3 regions of the Pseudoalteromonas sp. Angola-30 genome follow, and region 3 is predicted to be linked to each of the others. Evidence: predicted binding sites of a transcription regulator. Region 3 holds the regulator's gene; each other region holds the start of a gene.

Region 1 (7,367 bases), on a different contig from region 3:
ATTGGATGCGCCTTTATTGGCTTTAGATTGTAAGCTTAACCCCTCTAACCAGCCCTTAATTTAAGTTTGCTAAATGCATACGTGTATTTAAGCCATAAGTGCGTAACTTACAATGGGGGGCTTGGCGGTTGGTTGCATACTCGGGCTTTAGTAAGGCGAGGCTGATACTTTATTTACTGCCTTTAACTATTTTAAAGCGTTATTTTTTTAAATAAGTAATACCCACTCGCTTAATTAAGTGAGCCATTTTGAGTTATAAAAGCGAGTCATAAATAGGGTAAAAACTGCTTAAGTATGATTACAGGTTGCTAAAAGGCCATCTATAAAAAAAGCGCTCAGTGAGCGCTTGAAGGGAAGTGGAAAAGGTGACCTTATAATGCAAACTGCTGGTTAAGTGCCAGCGTGTCGAATTGCATTACTTCGTGGGTTATTTGATTATCGCTGATGCTAATAACGCTAATTATTTGCTGACGTACACGTACGTTTTTAGCATTAAAGCTGCCATCGAGAGTCCAGCATAGCGTGGCTTGGTTTTGCGTACTGTCATACTCAACGGTTTCTAGCTGGGCATAGCGTCTGCTTAGCGATTGCGTAAAATCTAAGTGGCAATCAAGCAGCGCGCTAATAGGTTGTGGCTGTGTGTTACCTGCAAGTACAGCCGTAGCGCTTGGAGTATAAAGGGTTTCAAACTGAGCCAGGTTGTTAGTTTGCCAAATTTGCCACCAGTTATCTAAAGTACGAGCAGTGTGAGAGGGCAGCTCGCAAATAGCGCTGGGGGTTGCATGAAAAGTAGTAGGGTGCAGCTGGTTATCTAAATCGCTAACAATAATTGGGTCACTTTTTGGTAGTTTAGGAATAACTGAGCTGTTATTTACCGTTGTATTTACATACTCGTTATTCGCTAACGACAACGTATCAACCACACATTTTACTGACTTAATAAAAGTCCCGTTGTGTTTTATTGCAAACGTTAAACGCACTGGATTTTTAAGCTTTTTAGGCTGTAAAACCAGCTGTAGGGTTTCACGTTCTGCGCCTACACTATGAGTGTGCGATACACACTCAGACACTCCATATTGAGCTAAAAAGTTAAGCCACAAAGGCTGCGCCTGCAAAGCACCCATGGCGGTAAAGTGGTGCTGCTGCCAACGGCTACTGCGAAGCAACTTGCTGCTTATACCTTCAATGTCGGCTTTAGTGTATAAATCGATAATAGCGTTGATCATGCATTTTCCTCCCACTGTGATTTGTTGACTAATGCATGTGCTTTAAATAAGTGTGCATAAAGTGCTACTTCATCAAAAACGGTGATCTCTTCGATGATTTTTTTGTTTTTAATACGCAAATGCGATGCGCCTAAAATAAAGTAAGGCTGCTGTTTAAGCTCACTTAGCTCGCTATTTTGCGGGTTAAAGTGGCCGGCTAGCGACCAGCGTATCGCTACATCTGTCGTGGTTTCGTCAAATGGGGTAATAGCTATATGATCAATCGTTAATTTGGCGTCGGGGCAGGTTGCAAAAAATTGTATAAATACGCCGTTAATTTGTGCAAGTCCGATGGCCATTCTGCCGCTAGGCCATTGCTGTGTTGCCGTTAAACTGTAAAATTCGTGCACTTTAGCAAACTGTTTTTGATTAAATAGCGTGTCTAACCAAGTATGGGCAAATGCCGCTAGCTCACCCTCTACAATGGGCGTACTTGCTACGCGGTGATCTATGGCAATTACACGGTTAAATTCATCGTTTAGCCACTGAGTGTGTTTTTCTTTACTCGGAATGTTAGCCATGTGTTTGGCTACATTAATAATGTTTAAGCCAAGCTGCTTAACTAAAAAGCCGTTGTCGCGCACTAGCCACTCTTTAACTATTTTGTTTTCAAAGCATACGCAGTCGGCAATGGTTGTAACACGGCCTGTTTTATGTGTTGCTGGGCCAAACTCAGAGTTACCAGTGTTGGTCATTACACTGCTAATTAAATGTGATGAGTAATAGTGCTCGTTGGCTTCTTCTGAAAACACCACGTTTTCGCCAATTAGGCTCCTGTCGGGGAAGGCCGCAATAGTTTTTAGTGTGCCTTGAATAACATCTTCTATGTTTTCGCCATAGGCGCCAAGGGTAAAAACAGGGCATACATCGGCGTAATAGCGATAGCATAAGCCAATGTTTTTTTGCTCCCAAATACGGTGCGTTATGCGCAAAATGTAATCAACGATATCAACAAATTCGTCATCAAAACCGATTAAAGGCTGATGTTTGTTACCTTGCGGGTTTAACACGCTCGATAACGGCAGCCAGTAAGGTTGGGTCATATTATTGTGTTTGTTCATGCTCACCTCTTAATTAGCTGCGGCTATTTTGCGTTGCATTTGCTCAAAAATATCAATGCCCATTCCATTTAATAAATGAGGGATATCAATAGCGACCCAGTTTTCTTTTAATATGCCGTTTTCGCAGCGCCAAAAGTCCATGACACGCGGGAACAGCTTATTGCCAGAAGGCGGTAAACCTAACCAGTCTTCACCGGTATGAGTGCCATACATGTGAGGCCATCCGCCGGTAGCAACAAAGTTATCGTGACTTACTAAACACAGTGTTTTATTAATACCGCGATCAGGAAAGCCTTTTAAAAACGGCCCTTGATGGTGCTCTCTAAAGCCGCTAATTCCGCGGGTTGTACCAATGCCTGCTGGGCCATACCAAATAAAATCTGGGTGCCAGTATTTTTCTAAATTAATGCTGTATAAGTCTTTACCGTCATAGTGGCCAAGCTCTGTGAGCATATCAACTACAAGTTGCTCGTTGGTTTTGCTAAGCGTTTCGTTTTTATCACCTGTTGGTACGCCATCAAGTGTGGTGGGGGGCATAACTAAACCTGGGTAACCTAAGCTTGGGCGTAATGGGTTCACGCCTACTTGGTTCATTACATCAATTAAATCTAAAAATGTGTAAACATTAACCACTTGGTTGTTTTCTATTTGCGCCATTTCGCTGTAGCGAATAAACACACTTTTGCCGCTGGCAGGAATACCCAATAAAGGCTGTGTAAATGTGCCGGTAAAATACCCTGTTGCACACACCCATTGCTCACCTTTGTAGTCGCCCTGGATAGAGATAAACGGTTTGCGCTCTATGTCAGGTAACGAATGTTTAAGTACGCCAAAGTAGTCATTAATCACATTTTGCTTTGTGCTAATAGGCTCAAAAGGGTGGCTTACCTGCCATTGAACGGAGTCTGCAAGCAATGCTTGATTTGGCAATTCTGCAGCGCTGAAGTTTTCGAAAAGCTGTTCTAAAATATTCATTTATTTCACCTTACACAAAATATTCAAATAACATGAGAGAGGCAAAGCTCAGTACAAAAAAGCCAAGTAACCAGTAATTGATTGAGTCAAACTTACCCGGAATTAAGTACCAGCCGTTTTCTTTTTCTGGACGTTTTTGATCTTTAAATGCTTTTAACTGACCTTTAATGGTGTATTCGTTGTAATCCTCTTGATAGCCATCAAATGCAATACTTAACGCAATGCTAAATACAAGGCAGGTTATTGCCCCTATGGCGCAGTACCATGGCCATGCAATGTCGGTAAACACTGCGCACACAGCAACGGTAATAAACGACACTAAGGTGCCTATTAATAAGCCTTTTTCGGTGGTGTGCTTAGAGAAGAACCCAAGGGCAAACATGCCAAGCTGAGCACCTACAAAGTACGAGCCTACTTTAGTGAGTATTTCTAAAATTGAGCCTTCGCTGTATAGGTGATACATAATGGCCGGAATAATAATGACCACCGCCCAACCTAGCGTAAATAAGCGAGTAACATTTAAATAGTGAGCGTCGTTTTTTTCAGGCGCAAAGTACTTTTTATAAAAATCGATAGTACTTATGGTTGAAAGTGAGTTAAGTGCTGAGTCGAGGCTCGACATAGATGCTGCCATTACCGCAGCGGCAATAATGCCCATTAACCCTGGTAAGCCATAATCAGCTGCAAACTGTAAAATAATTAAGTTGTCGTTTTCAAAAGTGCGCCCGCCGTAGTAGCTATAAAACAGCACGCCCATAAATATAAAGAACAAGTAAATAAAGAACGCGATAAAGCCCATTAGTAAGTAGGATTTTTTAGCATCGCCAATATTTTTAGCGGCAAGGGTGCGCTGCACCATCATTTGGTTAGTGCCATACACCGTAATGTGATATAGCGACATAGCCAGCACGCCAGACCACACGGTAGTTACTTGGGTAAAGTCGAGCGAGAAATTAAGTGGGTCTAATTTACCTTGGCTTTTTAGCTCGCTCAGTGTTGAGCTAAATGAACCATCCATAGAGGTAATGAGGGCATACATAATAATACCAGCCCCTATAAATAAGATGGCTGACTGAATTACATCGGTCCATATAACGGCGGTTATGCCACCTAGCATGGTATAAATAAGGGCGATTATGGTAACTAAAAATATCGCAGTTATAACATTTATATCGATAATAAAGGCCAACACTAAGGAGGTTGCATACAGCACTGCGGCTGAACCCATAGTTTGCGATATTAACCAAATAGTAGAGATAAGTAAGCGGGCCTTTTTACCAAAGCGGCGCTCTTGGTATTCGTAAATAGAGGCCACACCCGCGTTGTAAAAAAACGGAAAAAACAAACACACCACCGCCACAATAACCAGTGGGTAGTTAAGGTGTATGGCAATAACCGAGAGCCCCTCTTTGTAAGACCACGCTGGCGCACCTAAAAAGGTGAGTGCACTTACATAAGTAGCAACAACCGATATACCAATAGCCCACCAAGGTGTTGTTTTTCGACCTATGTAAAAGTCGTTAGCACTACTGATCTTTTTACTAATTACAAACCCAAGTATTAGGTTGGCAATTATGTACCCGATGAGAATGCTCCAATTCAACAATCCAAAATCATTCATAATTAATCCTGTTAGATTAGGTTTTACGGGCTTGAGAGCCTATTTGTATTTTTTATTTTGAATCATCATGAATCACTTTGACTTCGAAGTCAATTCTCATTAGTATTATTTTAAAGCAATTTATAACTTACTATTCACAGGCTTTTAATTACTCTTTAAATGCAATACATTTTGTTAAAGTGTGTTTAACGGCGGTTTGAAGACATTAATTTGACTGCGCAAACAATGAGGAATAATCATGGCAGATATACTTAAAGATAAACAACTAGTTCGTCAATTTCATACTGCACTAGAAAAAGCACAAGGCAATGATTTACAAGCCGTATTTAATGAGTTTATGGCCAGTGAATACAGCTTTAAAGGGGTGCACCCGTTTAATGAGCTTGAGTGTGCGAATGATGTAATTGCCCAAGTTTGGCAGCCATTATTTAGCTCGTTTAGTGCGCTGCAGCGCCGTGAGGATATTTTTATTGCAGGGCAAAGCGAAGCCGACGGTGGCCAGTGGGTGATGAGCATGGGCCATTTTATGGGCTTATTTGATAAAGATTGGCTAGGTATTGCGCCAACCCATAAGCTTGCCACTTTGCGCTATGCCGAATTTAACTGTGTTAAAGACGGAAAAATAATTCAGACCGGTTTTTTTGTCGATATTATTGGCCTTATGATGCAAGTAGGTTTAAACCCGCTGCCGCTCTCTACTGGGCAATATTTTACGTATCCTGGGCCGCGTACGCACGATGGTATTCGTTTGGGTAAAAGTAGCGATGAGCAAAGCGAAAAAACAATGGCGCTGGTAAATCAAATGATTGATAACCTAACCGCGCTTAATAAAAGTGGCGTTGATACGTGCCCGCCCGAAGTGCTTGGTAAAACCTGGGATGAAAACATGGTGTGGTATGGCCCAGCAGGCATTGGCGCAACTTACACAATTAAGCGTTATCAGCAGCAGCACATGTATCCGTTTAGAGAAGGGTTAACGGGTAAAGTATTTAACGGCCATATTTGCCGTTTTGCTGAAGATGAGTTTGCCTGCTTTTTTGGCTGGCCTAATTTAACTAACACGGCCATTGGGGGCTTTTTAGGCCTACCGGGTGCTAATACCCCAGCAGATATGCGCGTGGTGGATGTGTATCATCGCGAGGGCGATAAACTGGTAGAAAACTGGGTCATTATTGATATTCCTTATTGGTTAAAACAACAAGGCCTAGATATTTTAAAGCGCACGCAAAGTATTGCGAACCCTGGCGCATAGTCTATTTAAGTAATAAAAAAGCTCTGTTTAACAGAGCTTTTTTTGTTTATACGCCCTAGGGCGCAAAGTTTAAATAGCGCGCTTTGGTAAGCTCTTTCATGCGTGCGAATACATCTACTCCAATTTGATGGTAGACATCAAGAATATCTATTAATACCCAGTTTTCGCGAATTAAGTTATTCTCGGCGCGCCAAAAGTCGAGACTACGCATGGTTATTTGCTGATTTGCGGGCGCAATACCTAACCAACCATCATTACTAATAGTCATGCTCATACCCGGCCATGCGGTAAAGCCAACATAGTTTTCATCGGCAAATAAATAGCCTTTACTTGCATCACCTACTCGGTTTGGCAGGGCATTTAAAAACGGAATTTGATGCCAGTTTCTAAACCCTTTTATACCTCGTGCAGTGCCTATGGTACTTGGCCCATACCAGCTACAGTGCGGGTGCCAAAATTGCTCAAGCTTCATGGCCTCTATACCGCCTTTGGCATAAAAACCAAGGTGCTCACACATGTCGCCCACAAGTTTTAAGCTTTGTGCTGCGTGCTCTTCATTGTATTCGTTTGTGATTAATCCATCTTGCGTTGCAGGGCCTGGTACATGCCACTCTTTACCTAAGCTCACCGAAAGCGGCCATACTTTAGCTTGCATCATTACTTCGGGAATATCCCAAATAGCTTGTACTTCTACCACTTTGTTATTTTTAATGCGGTAAAATTCATGAAAACGCATGCTAACTTGGTGCCCAGTAGGGGGGATATCAAGCCATGGCTTTTCAAACGAACCGGTATAATAACCGCAACAACCTACCCAGTCTGAGCCGTTAATTGAGCTACCTGCCATAACGATTGTATCGCGGCGCTCTAATCCTACAAATGCCTCGCTAAGCGGTAAATAAACTTGCTCAATAAGTGCATTAGGGTTGGTAAGAGTTTCAAACGGGTAACACAGCTGAATGAGTGCGTCATCGCTAAACACGGTATTAATTTGTGTATGCAAGGCGTTTATATCAAAGTTATACAGGGCCTGTCTAAAGTCGTGTATTAACGCTTTATTTTTATTATGAATGTTCATTGTTTTGGGCTCCTGTTGCTGTTTCAAATTGCTCTCGCAATTGCTTAGCGCCACTTAATAAAAAGCTGTGATCTGAGCCTAATAAATAAAAGCTCACGCCTAATGATTGCCAATG
Region 2 (7,367 bases), on a different contig from region 3:
ATTAAAAGAGATTTTAGCTGAGCAAAAAGAGCTTGCTAAAACAGACCCTGTATTTAAAAAGTACTTAAGTAAGTATATGCAGTAACGCCTAGTTATAAGCTAAAACAAAGGCGCCAATGGGCGCCTTTGTTATTTTTGCTGTGAGTTTTTAATACAGTCTTCTTTTTAAGCGTTAAAGCAGTTTGCCCTAATAATGTCAGTTATAATTTTTTGCGATGGGTTTATTTTCTCCATTGCTAAAAATTCATCAGGTTGGTGGGCTTGATTAATTGAGCCTGGCCCCATGACTATTGTTTCACAGCCAAGTTGCTGAATAAACGGAGCTTCTGTGCAATAATTTACTGCAACGGCTTTTTCTCCTGCAATTTTTTCTGCCATTTTAACGAGTGCGCTATCAGTGCTACCACTAAAAGCTGGAATGGGCTCGTGTAAATCAATTACGCTCACTGCGCTTGGGTATTGCGCGTTTATATCACTGGTGGCATCAATAAGTAAGGCTTGTAAGTCTTTAATGCTTAACCCTGGGAGCGGGCGCATGTCTATGTGCATTTCGCAGCAGCCACAAATTCGATTTGCGTTGTCGCCACCATGAATATTACCTAAATTTAAGGTAGGGTAAGGTATTTCAAAATGTTCAACTGAATATTTATTCTTTAACTGCTCTTTTAAGATCAGCAACTTTGTAATCACTTTATGCATGACTTCGATGGCGTTAAGACCACGTTCGGGATCGGAACTATGACCTGAACGGCCAAGCACTCTTATAGCCGTGCTCATATGTCCTTTGTGAGTAAATACAGGAGTCATATCAGTAGGTTCACCAATAATACAACGCGCAGGTTTTAAATTAGGGTGCTTACAAATTTGCTGCGCTCCCGCCATGGTGGTTTCTTCATCGGCCGTGGCAAGTATTAAAATAGGTTGTGTTTGCTGTTTTATATCAAGCTCACTAATAGCTTGTAATACAAAAGCAAAAAAGCCTTTCATATCAATACTACCTAACCCATATAAGTTATTGTTATGTTCAGTGAGTTTAAACGGGTCGTGGTTCCAGCGGCTATCGTCAAACGGTACGGTGTCTGTATGGCCTGCAAGCATTAAGCCGCCATCGCCTTCCCCCCGCTTAGCAAGTAGGTTGTAACGGCCTTTTCCACCTTCTAACTCTATAATTTCGCAAGTAAAACCTAAACTTTCGCACCAACGTGCTAGCAACTCTATTACCCCTTTATTACTCATACAAAGTTCATCATCTATTGCACTAATAGAGGGGGCTGCAATGAGTTGTTGGTACATAGAGATAAATGACGGCAAAGACATAAAAAAATCCAAAATAATTATTCAATTTAATTGCATAACAATATAAAAGTATTTATGATGAATATCAATTCACTTTTTAAGCATAAATATATTAAGTATAGCCATGAAGATAATGCGACGATAATCAACAATTCATTGAGAAAAGTATTAGCTAGCATCTAAGCTAGTGTAAGCGAACACCACACCTATTTAGTAGTAAATTTATAAACGAGTAAAAAATGAATGTAGCGATTATTGGCGCAAGCGGTTATAGCGGCGCAGAATTAGCAAGCTTAGTTGCTAAGCACCCTAATTTAACGTTATCGGGCTGTTATGTCTCTGAGGGAAGTTTAGATAAACATAAATTATTAAGTGATTTATACCCAGAGCATAGAAACCTTCTTGATATTCCTCTACTACCACTGAGCGAATCAGCGTTTGATGACATAAATTCGAGTGCCGATTACATCTGCTTATGTACTGATCACAAAGTAAGTGTTGATTTAGCCCCGCAGTTTTTAGCAATGGGTAAAAAAGTATTTGACCTATCAGGTGGTTACCGCCTTGCTAGCAACGACGACTATGTTACTTACTATGGTTTTGAGCACCAACATCCTGAGTTATTAAACGAAGCAGCCTACGGGTTAGCAGAGTGGAATAGCAGTGCAATTGCCAATGCAAATCTTGTGGCAGTAGCCGGCTGTTACCCAACCGCTGCGCTTAATGCGTTAAAGCCGTTGCAACAGGCAGGCTTGTTGAGTGATGAAAAAGTGATTATTAATGCTGTTTCAGGTGTTACTGGCGCAGGGCGTAAAGCCAGCGTAGGTACTCACTTTTGTGAAGTATCGCTTGCCCCGTATGGTTTATTTAACCATCGTCATGGGCCTGAAATTGAACAACACCTTGGCCACAAGGTGTTATTTACACCGCACTTAGGTAATTTTCCGCGTGGAATTTTAGAAACTATTTATGTACAGCTTAAGCCAGGCGTTACCAAGGAAAACGTATCTGATGCTTATCAAGTACTTAAAAACGAGCCGTTGATTCGTTTGTTAGCTGATAAAGTGCCATCTATTAAAAGCGTGGTAAAACAACCGTATGTTGATATTGGTTGGCAGCAGCAAGGCTCTCAACTGATTGTTATGGCAGCGATAGATAATCTATTAAAAGGCGCTGCGGGCCAAGCCTTGCAATGTATTAATTTATCAATGAATTTAGATCACACCACTGGCTTAAAAGGAGCCTTTTAATGAGCACTAAAACGTGGGTAATTAAATTAGGTGGTGCTGTACTTAATACTGAAAACGCGGCAAAAGCTTTGTTTGATGTATTAAACGCTGATCAAAATAATCAGTTTGTTATTGTTCATGGCGGCGGCTCGTTAGTCGACACTTGGCTAAAACAAGCAGGCTTTGCTAGTGCAAAGCACCAAGGACTGCGTATTAGCCCAAGTGAGCAAATGCCTTACATAGTGGGGGCGCTGGCTGGCTGTGCAAATAAGCAGCTGGTAAGCCAAGCTATTAATGCAGGCCATAAACCTGTTGGCCTTTGTTTGTATGAAGCCGGAGTTATGGCGTCTCAAAAGTTAAAAGCGCTTGGGCAAGTAGGTAAGTGCGAAAGTAATGATGATTCAATTGTTAACGATTTACTTAAGCTTGGTCGATTACCTATCGTGAGCTCTATTGGGTTTGATGAGCAAGGTAATTGGTACAATGTTAATGCTGATGAAGCTGCCGCAGCGATTGCTAGCAACTTAAATGCAGAACTTATTTTTATGACAGATGTAGAAGCAGTACTTGATGCAAACAAGCAGCCGTTACATCAACTTGACACAAAACACATTGATACTTTAATTGATGAAGGGGTAATTTTGGGCGGAATGGAGGTCAAAGTTAAGACCAGCCTGCACGCTGCCCAACATTTACGACGCGGTGTGTATATTTCCAGCTGGCAAAAGCCAGATAATTTAACTGCTTTGCTACAGGGCGAGCATGTCGGAACAAAAATTACACCATAGGGTTATCATGTTAGAGAATTTTTTAACGGGTCTAGAATTAGACCAGCAAGGCGCACTAAATTTACTAAAACTAGCGCGTGATTTAAAAGCAAAGCCAGAAAAGTACAGCCAAGTATTAGCGGGTAAGTCAATTGTTACCTTATTTGAAAAGCAAAGTTTACGTACGCGTTTATCGTTTGATATTGGAATTAACCGTTTAGGCGGCCACGCTGTGTATTTAGATCAGCAAAACGGCGCTATGGGTGCACGTGAATCTGTAAAAGACTTTGCACTTAATATTTCTACGTGGGCTGATGGTATTGTAGCGCGCGTAAACCAGCACAGCACGTTAACCACCTTAGGTGAATACTCTAGTGTACCTGTAGTGAATAGCTTGTGTGATTTATATCACCCGTGCCAGGCATTGGCTGACTTTTTAACGCTACAAGAAGTACACGGCGATGTAAGCGAGCTAAAAGTGGCTTACTTAGGTGAAGGTAACAACGTTACTCATTCACTTATGTTATTAGCGGCAACGCTAGGTACAGATTTTGTTGCTGTTACACCAAAAGGCAGCTCGCCTGATTCGCAAATTCTTAAAAAGGCTGAGCAAATTGCTGCAATGAATGGTGCATCAGTAATGGTAAGCGACCGTGTAGAAGCCGCTGTAGGCGCTAATGTTGTATATGCAGATACGTGGGTGTCTATGGGTGATGATACGCCTCTTGAGCAAGTTAAAGAAAAATACATGCCATATCAGCTAAACCAAGCATTGCTAGAACAAACAGGTGCGACTACGGTATTACATTGCCAACCGGCACACCGTGAGTTTGAAATTACCTCTGAGGTAATGGATGGCCCAGCATCAAAAATTATTCAACAAGCAGAAAATCGCATGCATGCGCAAAATGCTCTGCTAGTTACATTACTAAATCCAAATTTTGTTAAGGAACACCTATGAGTTCAATTAAAAAAGTCGTTTTAGCCTATTCAGGTGGTCTTGATACTTCAGCTATCGTGCCATGGTTAAAAGAAAACTACGGTTGTGAAGTAATTGCCTTTGTTGCCGATGTAGGCCAAGGCGCTGAAGAGCTTGAAGGCGTTGAAGAAAAAGCCATCGCATCAGGCGCATCTGAGTGTTACGTAGTTGACTTAAAAGATGAAATGGTAAGTGAGTACATTTACCCAACGCTTAAAACGGGTTCTATTTACGAAGGTACTTATTTATTAGGTACGTCTATGGCGCGTCCTATTATTGCTAAAGCGCAAGTTGAAATTGCACGTAAAGTAGGTGCCGATGCACTTTCGCATGGTTGTACTGGTAAAGGTAATGACCAAGTACGTTTTGAATCATGTTTTGCAGCGCTTGCACCCGATTTAAAAGTAATTGCACCATGGCGTGAGTGGGATTTATCAAGCCGTGAATCATTATTAGATTACTTGGCTGAGCGTGATATTCCGTGTTCTGCTTCAGCAACAAAAATTTACAGCCGTGATGCTAACGCATGGCATATTTCGCACGAAGGTGGCGAGCTTGAAGATCCATGGTGTGAGCCTAGTGACCAAGTTTGGACCTGGACTAATTCACCAGAGCAAGCACCAGATAAAGCTGAGCATGTAACGCTTACGGTTATTGAGGGTGAAGTGGTTGCCGTAAATGGCGAGCAGCTTAAACCTTACGACTGTTTAGTTAAATTAAACGACATTGCTGCGCCACATGGTGTTGGCCGTGTAGATATTGTAGAAAACCGTTTAGTAGGCATGAAATCGCGCGGCTGTTACGAAACACCAGGCGGTACCGTTATTATGGCGGCACTGCAAGCCATTGACGAGCTAGTGCTTGATAAATCAAGCCGTAAGTGGAAAGAAGTACTGGGCGGTGAATTTTCGCATTTAGTCTATGACGGTCGTTGGTTTACACCACTAAAAGACTCTATTTTAGCCGGTGCAGAAGCACTTTCTACACTTGCTACAGGTGAAGTTGTACTTAAGCTTTACAAAGGCCAAGTGACAGCCGTTCAGAAAAAATCACCTAATAGCTTATACAGCGAAGACTTTGCTACATTTGGTGAAGACGACGTATATGACCAGTCACACGCTGAAGGCTTTATTCGTTTATTCTCGCTTTCGAGCAGAATTTCAGCAATGGCTAAAAAGTAAATTATTTATAGCCCCTTGTATAAGGGGCATTACAGGGTTTGGAGAGATTTCATGGCATTATGGGGCGGACGTTTTTCTACGGGTCCAGATGAGGCGTTTAAACAATTTAACGACTCACTTCCGTTCGATTATCAGTTAGCAGAGCAAGATATTATTGGCTCTGTGGCATGGGCAGGTGCGCTTGAGCAAGTAAATGTACTCACAAGCGATGAGCACACCAAATTGGTTGCAGCACTAAATGAACTGCTCGAAGAAGTAAAAGCAGATCCACAAGCAGTGGCAACCTCAGGTGCAGAAGACATTCACTCGCACGTAGAAGCTGCACTAATCGAAAAAGTAGGTGATTTAGCTAAAAAGCTACACACAGGCCGAAGCCGTAATGACCAAGTAGCCACTGACTTTAGATTATGGTGCCGTGATACTGCCGATCATTTGCTTGGTGCTATTGCTGCACTAAAAGCTGAGTTTGTGGCGTTAGCTGAGCGCGAGCTGGGAACTATATTGCCAGGCTACACTCACTTACAACGTGCTCAACCTGTGTTATTTAGTCATTGGTGTATGGCCTACGTTGAAATGCTAGAGCGAGATGAAAGCCGCCTACAAGATGCCAAAGCGCGCTTTAATTTTTGTCCTCTTGGCAGTGGTGCACTCGCAGGTACTGCCTACCCAATTGATCGCCAAGCTTTGGCGCAAGGCCTAGGCTTTACTGGCGCAACTAAAAACAGCCTTGATGGCGTATCTGACCGTGATTTTGTAGTAGAGCTTTTAAGCTGTGCTTCTATTTCTATGATTCATTTATCGCGTATGGCTGAAGATTTAATATTTTATAACTCTGGTGAAGCCGGATTTATAGAGCTTGCTGATAATGTTACCTCTGGCTCATCGTTAATGCCGCAGAAAAAGAACCCTGATGCACTAGAGCTTATTCGTGGTAAAACGGGCCGTGTATTTGGTGCGTTTAGTGCCATGATGATGACCTTAAAAGCACTCCCTCTTGCGTATAATAAAGATATGCAAGAAGACAAAGAAGGTCTTTTTGACGCTATGCCAACTTGGCTTGCCTGTATTCACATGGCGCAAGCGTGTATCAAAGGCGTAAAAGTAAACGGCGATAAAACGCTTGCAGCGGCAAAAGGCGGCCATGCTAATGCAACAGAGCTTGCAGACTACTTAGTAGCTAAAGGTGTGCCATTTAGAGAAGGCCACCACATTGTGGGTGTACTTGTGCAGCTTGCTATAAGCGAAGGTAAAACTCTTGAAGAGCTTTCGCTTGAGCAGTACAAATCGGTTAATGACGTGTTTGAAGATGACGTTTACCCAGTACTTGAAATAGATGCCTGTATTAAAGCTCGTCAAGCGCTTGGCGGTACATCTATTGAACAAGTGACCAAAGCGGTTAAAGAAGCCAAAAAAAAACAGCAAATAACGGTTCGTGATGCAAATTTAGATGATGTTGAAGGTATTGCTAGGCTGATACAGCACTGGGCCACTGTAGGTGAAAACTTGCCGCGTGCTAAAAGCGACATGGTGCATTCAATTAACGAATTTGCAGTAACAGAAATAGACGGCAAAGTGTCGGGATGTGCATCGTTATACATTTACGACACGGGGCTTGCTGAAATACGCTCTTTAGGCATAGATCCACAAAGCGCGGTAACTGGGCAGGGTAGGCAGCTTGTAGAGCACTTATTAGCAAAAGCCAAAAAATTGGCGCTTAATCGCGTTATTGTATTAACCCGTGTGCCAGACTTTTTTGAACAGCAACGTTTTACTTTTTGTAGTAAAGAATCGTTACCAGAGAAGGTAATGAAAGATTGCGAACTTTGCCTTCGTAAAGAAAACTGTGACGAAGTAGCAATGGAATATATTTTAAAGCCAAGTACACGTGCGGAGATCCCGTGTAAATACGTGGCTT
Region 3 (7,367 bases):
AAATCACAGTGATTTTGTTATGCGCGTACAGCCATGTGATTTATTCATACAAATTCGCTCAGACCGAGAAGATGTTAATCACCTTTTTGCATTGCAAATATTAAAGTTGTTTTCGCCCGATGTAGAGCTGGTTGAACAAATTCGCAATTTTAGGTTTTTAGATGGGCGAGACTTTAACGGCTTTATTTATGCAGGCGACACCCCACATGGACGCCAAAAACGAATCACGGCACTGGTTAATAACCCCGACAGCTTTGAACACCAAGGCAGCTATATTCATGTACAGCGTTATAAGCATGACCTGAGCGTATGGCAGCATTTATCACTAAGCGAGCAAGAGCATATTATGGGGCGTACACGTTTAGATAACACCTTAATTGAGCCTAAGGTAGATACGAGCCACGCGACTAGAAGTGAGCTAAAAGATGAAAGCGGCCAAGCAATACTGCTTAACCAAAGCATGCCGTATGGCGATGTTTACGAGCAAGGCATGCTAAGTATTACATGCTCTGCATCGGGAAGTGCGTTTGAAAAGGTACTTAACAGCCGCATAGGAAAAGGGGAGTGTTACGACCACTGGCTTGATTTTACTCAAGCCGATATGGGCTCAGCGTTTTTTGCGCCGTCAGTTAGTTTTTTAAAACAGCTTTAAACCGTATCAAATAAAATGCGTACGCGCTCTAGTGTAATGTCTATTTCAGATATTTTTGCTGGGGCAATAAAAATAGTGTCATCTCCGGCAATTGTGCCCAATACACCATCCGCTTTGCCTAGTGAGTCTAATAAGCGGGCAATTAACTGCGCAGCGCCTGGGCTGGTGGTTATAATAATCATCATTTCGTTATGCATAATATCAATAACAAGCTGACGTAGTGGGCTTTTAGCAGTCGGTACGCCCATTTCTGCGGGTAGGCAATAAACCATTTCTTGTTTAGCATTACGGGTACGCACAGCGCCAAACTTGCTAAGCATGCGCGACACCTTACTTTGGCTTATATTGTCAAAGCCTTGCTCTTTTAATGCTTCGACTATTTCGCCTTGCGAGCCAAAGTTCTCTTCTTTTAAAAGTGCTTTAAACGCTTTTACCAGCGCTTCTTGTTTGTCTTGTGGTTGCATAGTCTTTATTCATTTTTGTTATTTATAATGCAAATTCTACACAAAAATGAATAATTATGCAGCAGTTGTTTAGTTAACTTGCCAGTTTGCTGCGATAAACCAACAAAGTTTACAACTATGGTCGAAAATATACCTGAAATAAGCAGGATAAATTTGTTTTTAGTCGCTAATTTCATTATCTTAAGAGCCACAAATATTTCCTACCTCAAATTACGGAGAATTCCAATGAAAGTTGCTGTATTAGGTGCTGCAGGCGGTATCGGTCAAGCGTTGTCTTTATTATTAAAAACAGGCTTACCAGCTGGTTCTGAATTATCACTTTACGATGTTGCACCAGTTGTACCAGGTGTTGCGGTTGACCTATCTCACATCCCTACAGATGTTAAAGTAGCAGGTTTTGGCGCAGACGATTTAAATAAAGCGCTTGAAGGGTGTGATATCGTACTTATCCCAGCGGGTATGCCACGTAAACCAGGTATGGATCGTGCGGATTTATTTAACGTAAACGCAGGTATCATCAAAACATTAGCAGAAGGCATTGTTGCTAGCTGTCCTAAAGCGTTAGTGGGTGTTATCACTAACCCAGTAAACGGCACTGTGCCAATTGTTGCTGAAGTATTCAAAAAAGCAGGTACTTACGACGCTAAGCGCGTATTCGGTATCACTACGCTTGACGTAATTCGTTCAGAAGCATTTGTTGCTGAGCTTAAAGGCGTAGACGTAGCAACTGTTAAAGTACCAGTAATTGGTGGCCACTCTGGCACAACTATTCTTCCTCTACTTTCTCAAGTTGAAGGCGTAAGCTTCACTGAAGAAGAAGTAGCTACACTTACTCCACGCATCCAAAATGCAGGTACTGAAGTAGTAAATGCTAAAGCGGGCGGTGGTTCAGCTACATTATCTATGGGTGCTGCTGCAGCACGTTTTTGTATGTCTTTAGTTAAAGGCCTACAAGGTGAAGACGTAGTAGATTACGCATACGTTGCTGTTGAAAATGGCGATGCAGAGTACTTTGCTCACCCAGTACGTTTAGGCACAAACGGCGTAGAAGAAATCCTTTCTTACGGCGAGCTAAGCGCATTTGAAGAAAAAGCTAAAAACGACATGCTTGAAACGCTGAAAAAAGACATCAAAGAAGGTGTTGATTTCATGGCGTAATAGCCAAGTTATGCACAAAAAAGCCTGCTTATGCAGGCTTTTTTATTGCTCGAAAATTATGGCCCTTAAATACTAATTAAGGGAGGCTGCAAAGTTAGTGATCTCGCTCTACAGCTATACGCGCTAAGCTGATTAACGCTTGCTTGTACTGCGACTCTGCTAAAAAGTCTAAACAGGCAATGGCCTTGTCTGCTTCTTGCTGCGCCTTTTGCATTGTAAATTCAAGTGCGTTGGTTTGTTTAAGTGCCGTTAAAATAGCCTCAAGGTTATCCATACCATTGCAATGCTCAATGGCATCACGAATAAGGGCTCTTTGCTGATCACTGCCGTGCTTCATCGCATATATTAGCGGCAAGGTTGGCTTACCTTCTGCTAAATCATCACCAATATTTTTACCTAATTGTTCAGCGTCTGCGTTGTAATCAAGCACGTCATCAACTAACTGAAAAGCAGTACCTAAGTGCATACCATATAAATTAAGCGCATCTAACACACTGTTATCTTGCTCGGTAATAATAGCTGCAAGCCCTGTAGCGGCTTCAAATAATTTAGCCGTTTTAGAGTAAATAACCTGCATGTAACTTGCTTCGGTGGTATTAGGGTCGTTGCAATTCATAAGTTGCAATACTTCACCCTCAGCAATCACGTTGGTGGCATCAGCAAGCACTTGCATAATTTGCATTTTGCCAAGCCCCACCATAAGTTGAAACGAGCGGGTGTAAATAAAATCCCCAACCAGCACGCTGGCAGCATTACCAAACTCGGCATTTGCAGTCGGTGTACCACGGCGCAGGTTAGATTCATCAACAACATCATCATGTAATAGTGTTGCAGTATGAATAAATTCAACAATCGTTGCCAAAGTAATGTGATCTTTACCTTGGTAACCCAAAGCTCTTGCTGCCAATATTGCCAGCATCGGGCGTACGCGTTTGCCGCCGCTGTTAACGATGTACAAACCAAGTTGATTGACTAACGCCACATCTGAGCGCATTTGCGCGTGTATAAGTTGATTGACGTCATTCATATCGCTTTCGATTAACGCCTGGATAGCTTTTATATCCATTGATCTCCGAGCCAATTTTTATGTGTGAACGGCGCCGATTGTACAACAAAAAAAGCACTAGCTCGATATTTTGTGACGATTCATTAAAAAAACCGAGTTAAAAACCTTAATTAGCGCTTAATTAGGGTATTTAATTGTATATTTCACACTCAAAGGGCGACTATTTATTGCGCAGTCAATAGGTTCTGGAGTAGGCATAGCGACACGTAAATTTATTTTGTCTTTGCACTAAAAAGCGCTTGGCAACAGGGCAATTTAATATAAAATGGGGGAAATATTGAATTGCTCTCAATGCAGCTACTTTTTATTCATTTTAATTACAAAATAGGCTTGCTAGTTTTTATGCATTAGCGTAAACTTCGCGCCCTATCGAAGAATATTTTAGTTGCGTCGATTTGAGGGCGCACAGACGGAGTTAATTATGTACGCGGTTTTCCAAAGTGGTGGTAAACAGCATCGTGTGACTGAAGGTCAAACGATTCGTCTTGAAAAATTAGACGTTGAAACTGGTGCAGCAGTTGAATTTGATTCAGTACTTTTAGTTGCTGATGGTGAGAAAATCGAGATCGGTGTACCGTTCGTAAACGGTGGTAAAGTAACAGCTGAGGTTGTTTCACATGGTCGCGGTGAGAAGATTAAGGTTGTTAAATTTAGACGCCGTAAGCATTCTCGTAAGCAAATGGGCCATCGTCAATGGTTCACTGAAGTTAAAATCACTGGCATTAGCGCTTAATTAGAGGTACTTAGAAATGGCACATAAAAAAGCAGCTGGTAGTACTCGTAACGGTCGCGATTCAGAAAGCAAACGCCTAGGTGTTAAGCGTTTTGGTGGCGAATCAGTTCTAGCGGGTAGCATCATTGTTCGTCAACGTGGTACTCGTTTCCACGCTGGCGCAAACGTAGGTATCGGTAAAGACCACACTATCTTCGCAAAAGCAGATGGTAAAGTTCAATTTGAACAAAAAGGTCCTTTAAACCGTAAATACGTAACTATCGTAGCTGAGTAATCAGTAAGGTAGTAAAAAACCCCGCCTTTGCGGGGTTTTTTGTTTTCAGAAACGTCAAATATATACCCAAGCCTGCATTTACGTTGGCTTGGGTATATAATAGTTAAATTAAAGCCAATCCCTAAAGTGAGTAATCATGAAGTTTGTAGATGAAGTAGAAATTCGCGCAGAAGCTGGTGACGGCGGCAGCGGTGTCGTGTCTTTCCGTCGAGAAAAATATGTACCAGACGGTGGCCCGGACGGCGGTGACGGTGGAGACGGTGGTAGTGTTTATCTACAAGCTGATGAAAACTTAAATACCCTAATTGATTACCAGTTTGAGCGTTTTCACCGTGCCGAGCGTGGTACTAATGGTCAAAGCCGTAACTGTACAGGTAAAAAGGGCGAAGACTTGGTAGTAAAAGTACCTGTGGGTACACGTATTACCGACGTTGACACTCAAGAGGCGTTAGGCGATTTAACGCAGCATGGTCAAAAAATTGTGGTTGCAAAAGGTGGTTTCCATGGCTTGGGGAATGCACGTTTTAAATCAAGTACTAACCGTGCTCCACGTCAAAAAACGTTAGGTACACCAGGTGAAGTTCGTAACCTTAAATTAGAGCTTATGCTACTTGCCGATGTAGGCCTATTAGGGTTGCCAAATGCAGGTAAATCAACGTTTATTCGCAGTGTATCGGCAGCAAAACCAAAAGTCGCTGATTACCCGTTTACCACGCTAATTCCTAATTTAGGGGTTGTACGCCCAGAGGCTAACAAATCGTTTGTAATAGCCGATATTCCGGGTTTAATTGAAGGTGCCTCAGACGGTGCAGGCCTAGGTATTCGCTTTTTGAAGCATTTAGAGCGTTGTCGTGTATTGTTACACGTGATTGATGTTATGCCTGTTGATGGTTCAAACCCTGTTGATAATGCGTTTGCCATTATTAACGAGTTACACCAATACAGCCCTAAGCTTGCTGAAAAGCCACGCTGGTTAGTGTTTAATAAAATAGACCTATTACCAGAAGATGAAGCGCAAGCTTTGTGTGAGCAAATTGCGCAAGAGCTAGGTGAAGAAGAAAACGTTTACCGTATTTCAGCAGTCAATAAGCTTAATACTCAGCCATTAATTCACGATATTATGGCATTACTTGATAGCATGCCTAAAGAGAAGTTCGTTGAGATTGAAGACGAAGAAGTTGAGTTCAAGTGGGATACCTACCATCAAAAAGCAACCAAAGGCGATGATGATGATTGGGACGACTGGGATGAAGACGACTACGATGTAGAAGTCGTCTACGAGCGTTAATAAAAAACATATTTTAAAAAGGAGCATAAGCTCCTTTTTTATTTTTTAAGAATAAAGTACTAGGTATTTGATGTGATAATTTCAATGATCGCCGCAATGGCAAACAACCGTGTAATTGGTCTTGATAATAAAATGCCGTGGCATTTACCCGCCGATCTACAGCATTTTAAAAAGGTAACAACAGGCAAACCTGTCGTTATGGGGCGTAAAACATTTGAATCGATAGGTCGTCCTTTACCTGGGCGTCGCAACATAATTATTACCCGTAATAGCCAGTATAGCGCTCAAGGTATTGAGACGGTCAGCACCCCAGAGGCTGCGCTAGAGCTGGTTAAAGCCGAAGAAGAGGTGATGATAATTGGCGGTGGTAATATTTATCAGCAGTTTTTACCAAGTGCCGATCGTTTATATTTAACCTTTATAGATTTAGAGGTTGAAGGGGATACGCAGTTTCCAAATTACCAAGCGGTAGCAACGTGGGAAAACGTCGACGAACAGGCAAATAAACCCGACGAAAAGAATCAATATAGTTATAAATTCGTAACTTTATATAAAAAAGATTAACATTATTGCGAAACTTACAGCAGGTTGGTACAATATTAGACAATCAACATAGGTAAAAAGTACCATAAAGGGTGTTTCATGTTTAAATTGTCAAAGCTAATTGTTATTACAGCCGTTGCTGCTGGTTCGTTAATGTATACCGTGCCTGCTAAAGCCAATGATCAATTAGCAGTATCTATTTGTGAATATATCGCAGCTGATGATAAAAACCGTTTACGTAGTAAACTAAAAAGCTCACGTGTAAAAATTCGCAATATTTACGATGCTATTCAATGTAATGGTAATAATTTACTTCGCCATGCTGTAGTTAGTAACGCTGTTGACTCGGGCGAGTACATAGTTAAAAACTTATCAAAAAGCGCACTGTCTGATGGCGCTGATATAGCATGGGCCGAAGGCAATGGCCACGGTGGCTCACCGTTAATTGCTGTAATTAAAGACCGTGCTGGCCTTTAATTAACACAATAAAATAAAAACCGCGCGGGTCGCGGTTTTTTTGTGCCTGGCGTTAGCTAATACGCAGCGCTTTAGTAATGGTGATAGCTGTATTAAGCCTATTTTAATTTACCCACCCAAGTGATGAAACTCTCACCTTGTAATTAACCTGCGTTTCTTATCTTTAATAGCATATAAATTAAGTCGGTTGGTTTAATAAAGGCGCTGTATTCGCTAAGCCTTTACTCGTATATTTGCCGCAAATATACGTGTTTTCCCTGAGTTACATAAAATTGTCATAAATAGTTAATAGTCTACGCGCTTAAACAATAGGGGTTGTTATTTATGCGCGTATCATCTTTTACTCGGCTGTTAGCCATACTGTTAACATTGGCAAGTATTTTATTAGCCATCACACTATTTTGGGCAAGCCAAACTTTACTTAAGCTTGAGCAACAAGACAGCGCATACAGTAAATTAAAAAACACGATTTTAGTGGATTTAGCCGGTGACTTAGGCAGTTATCTAGAACAAGGTGATAGCCAATACTTAAATCAATCATCAGCCCTAATTGAACAAGTAAAAACACAGCAACTCACAGTACTCCCCTCGGTACTTGCCGAGCAATTAAATGAGCAGCTCAGCACGTTAGATACCGATATTAAAGGTAAGTACAGAGCGCTGGGTAAATTGTCGGGCAACGAAACGGCGTTACTTGATAATGCAATTCGCC

What was found. The regulator ArgR, encoded in region 3, controls arginine synthesis, uptake and breakdown. The targets are predictions, from matches to a motif close to ANTGAATANNTATTCANT.
Region 1: the regulator ArgR is predicted to act here: its motif matches at 5,044-5,061, upstream of PSH54_RS06880 (ester cyclase).
Region 2: the regulator ArgR is predicted to act here: its motif matches at 1,374-1,391, upstream of argC (N-acetyl-gamma-glutamyl-phosphate reductase).

Annotation. Positions count from the first base shown of each region.
Region 1 covers NZ_JAQREI010000003.1:340,888-348,254, forward strand. The annotation lists gene PSH54_RS06860 (nuclear transport factor 2 family protein) at 372-1,226, opposite strand; gene PSH54_RS06865 (ester cyclase) at 1,223-2,326, opposite strand; gene PSH54_RS06870 (nuclear transport factor 2 family protein) at 2,336-3,301, opposite strand; gene PSH54_RS06875 (sodium:solute symporter family transporter) at 3,312-4,922, opposite strand; gene PSH54_RS06880 (ester cyclase) at 5,161-6,174, shown strand; gene PSH54_RS06885 (ester cyclase) at 6,230-7,252, opposite strand; gene PSH54_RS06890 (HpcH/HpaI aldolase family protein) at 7,239-7,367, opposite strand, start outside.
Region 2 covers NZ_JAQREI010000021.1:13,326-20,692, reverse strand. The annotation lists gene panP (pyridoxal-dependent aspartate 1-decarboxylase PanP) at 1-85, shown strand, start outside; gene argE (acetylornithine deacetylase) at 166-1,317, opposite strand; gene argC (N-acetyl-gamma-glutamyl-phosphate reductase) at 1,536-2,546, shown strand; gene argB (acetylglutamate kinase) at 2,546-3,313, shown strand; gene PSH54_RS18440 (ornithine carbamoyltransferase) at 3,321-4,253, shown strand; gene PSH54_RS18435 (argininosuccinate synthase) at 4,250-5,452, shown strand; gene argH (argininosuccinate lyase) at 5,504-7,367, shown strand, end outside.
Region 3 covers NZ_JAQREI010000005.1:5,630-12,996, forward strand. The annotation lists gene PSH54_RS08600 (Dyp-type peroxidase) at 1-652, shown strand, start outside; gene argR (transcriptional regulator ArgR) at 649-1,116, opposite strand; gene mdh (malate dehydrogenase) at 1,342-2,274, shown strand; gene ispB (octaprenyl diphosphate synthase) at 2,369-3,340, opposite strand; gene rplU (50S ribosomal protein L21) at 3,762-4,073, shown strand; gene rpmA (50S ribosomal protein L27) at 4,090-4,347, shown strand; gene cgtA (Obg family GTPase CgtA) at 4,484-5,635, shown strand; gene folA (type 3 dihydrofolate reductase) at 5,708-6,199, shown strand; gene PSH54_RS08640 (DUF3718 domain-containing protein) at 6,278-6,655, shown strand; gene PSH54_RS08645 (methyl-accepting chemotaxis protein) at 6,980-7,367, shown strand, end outside.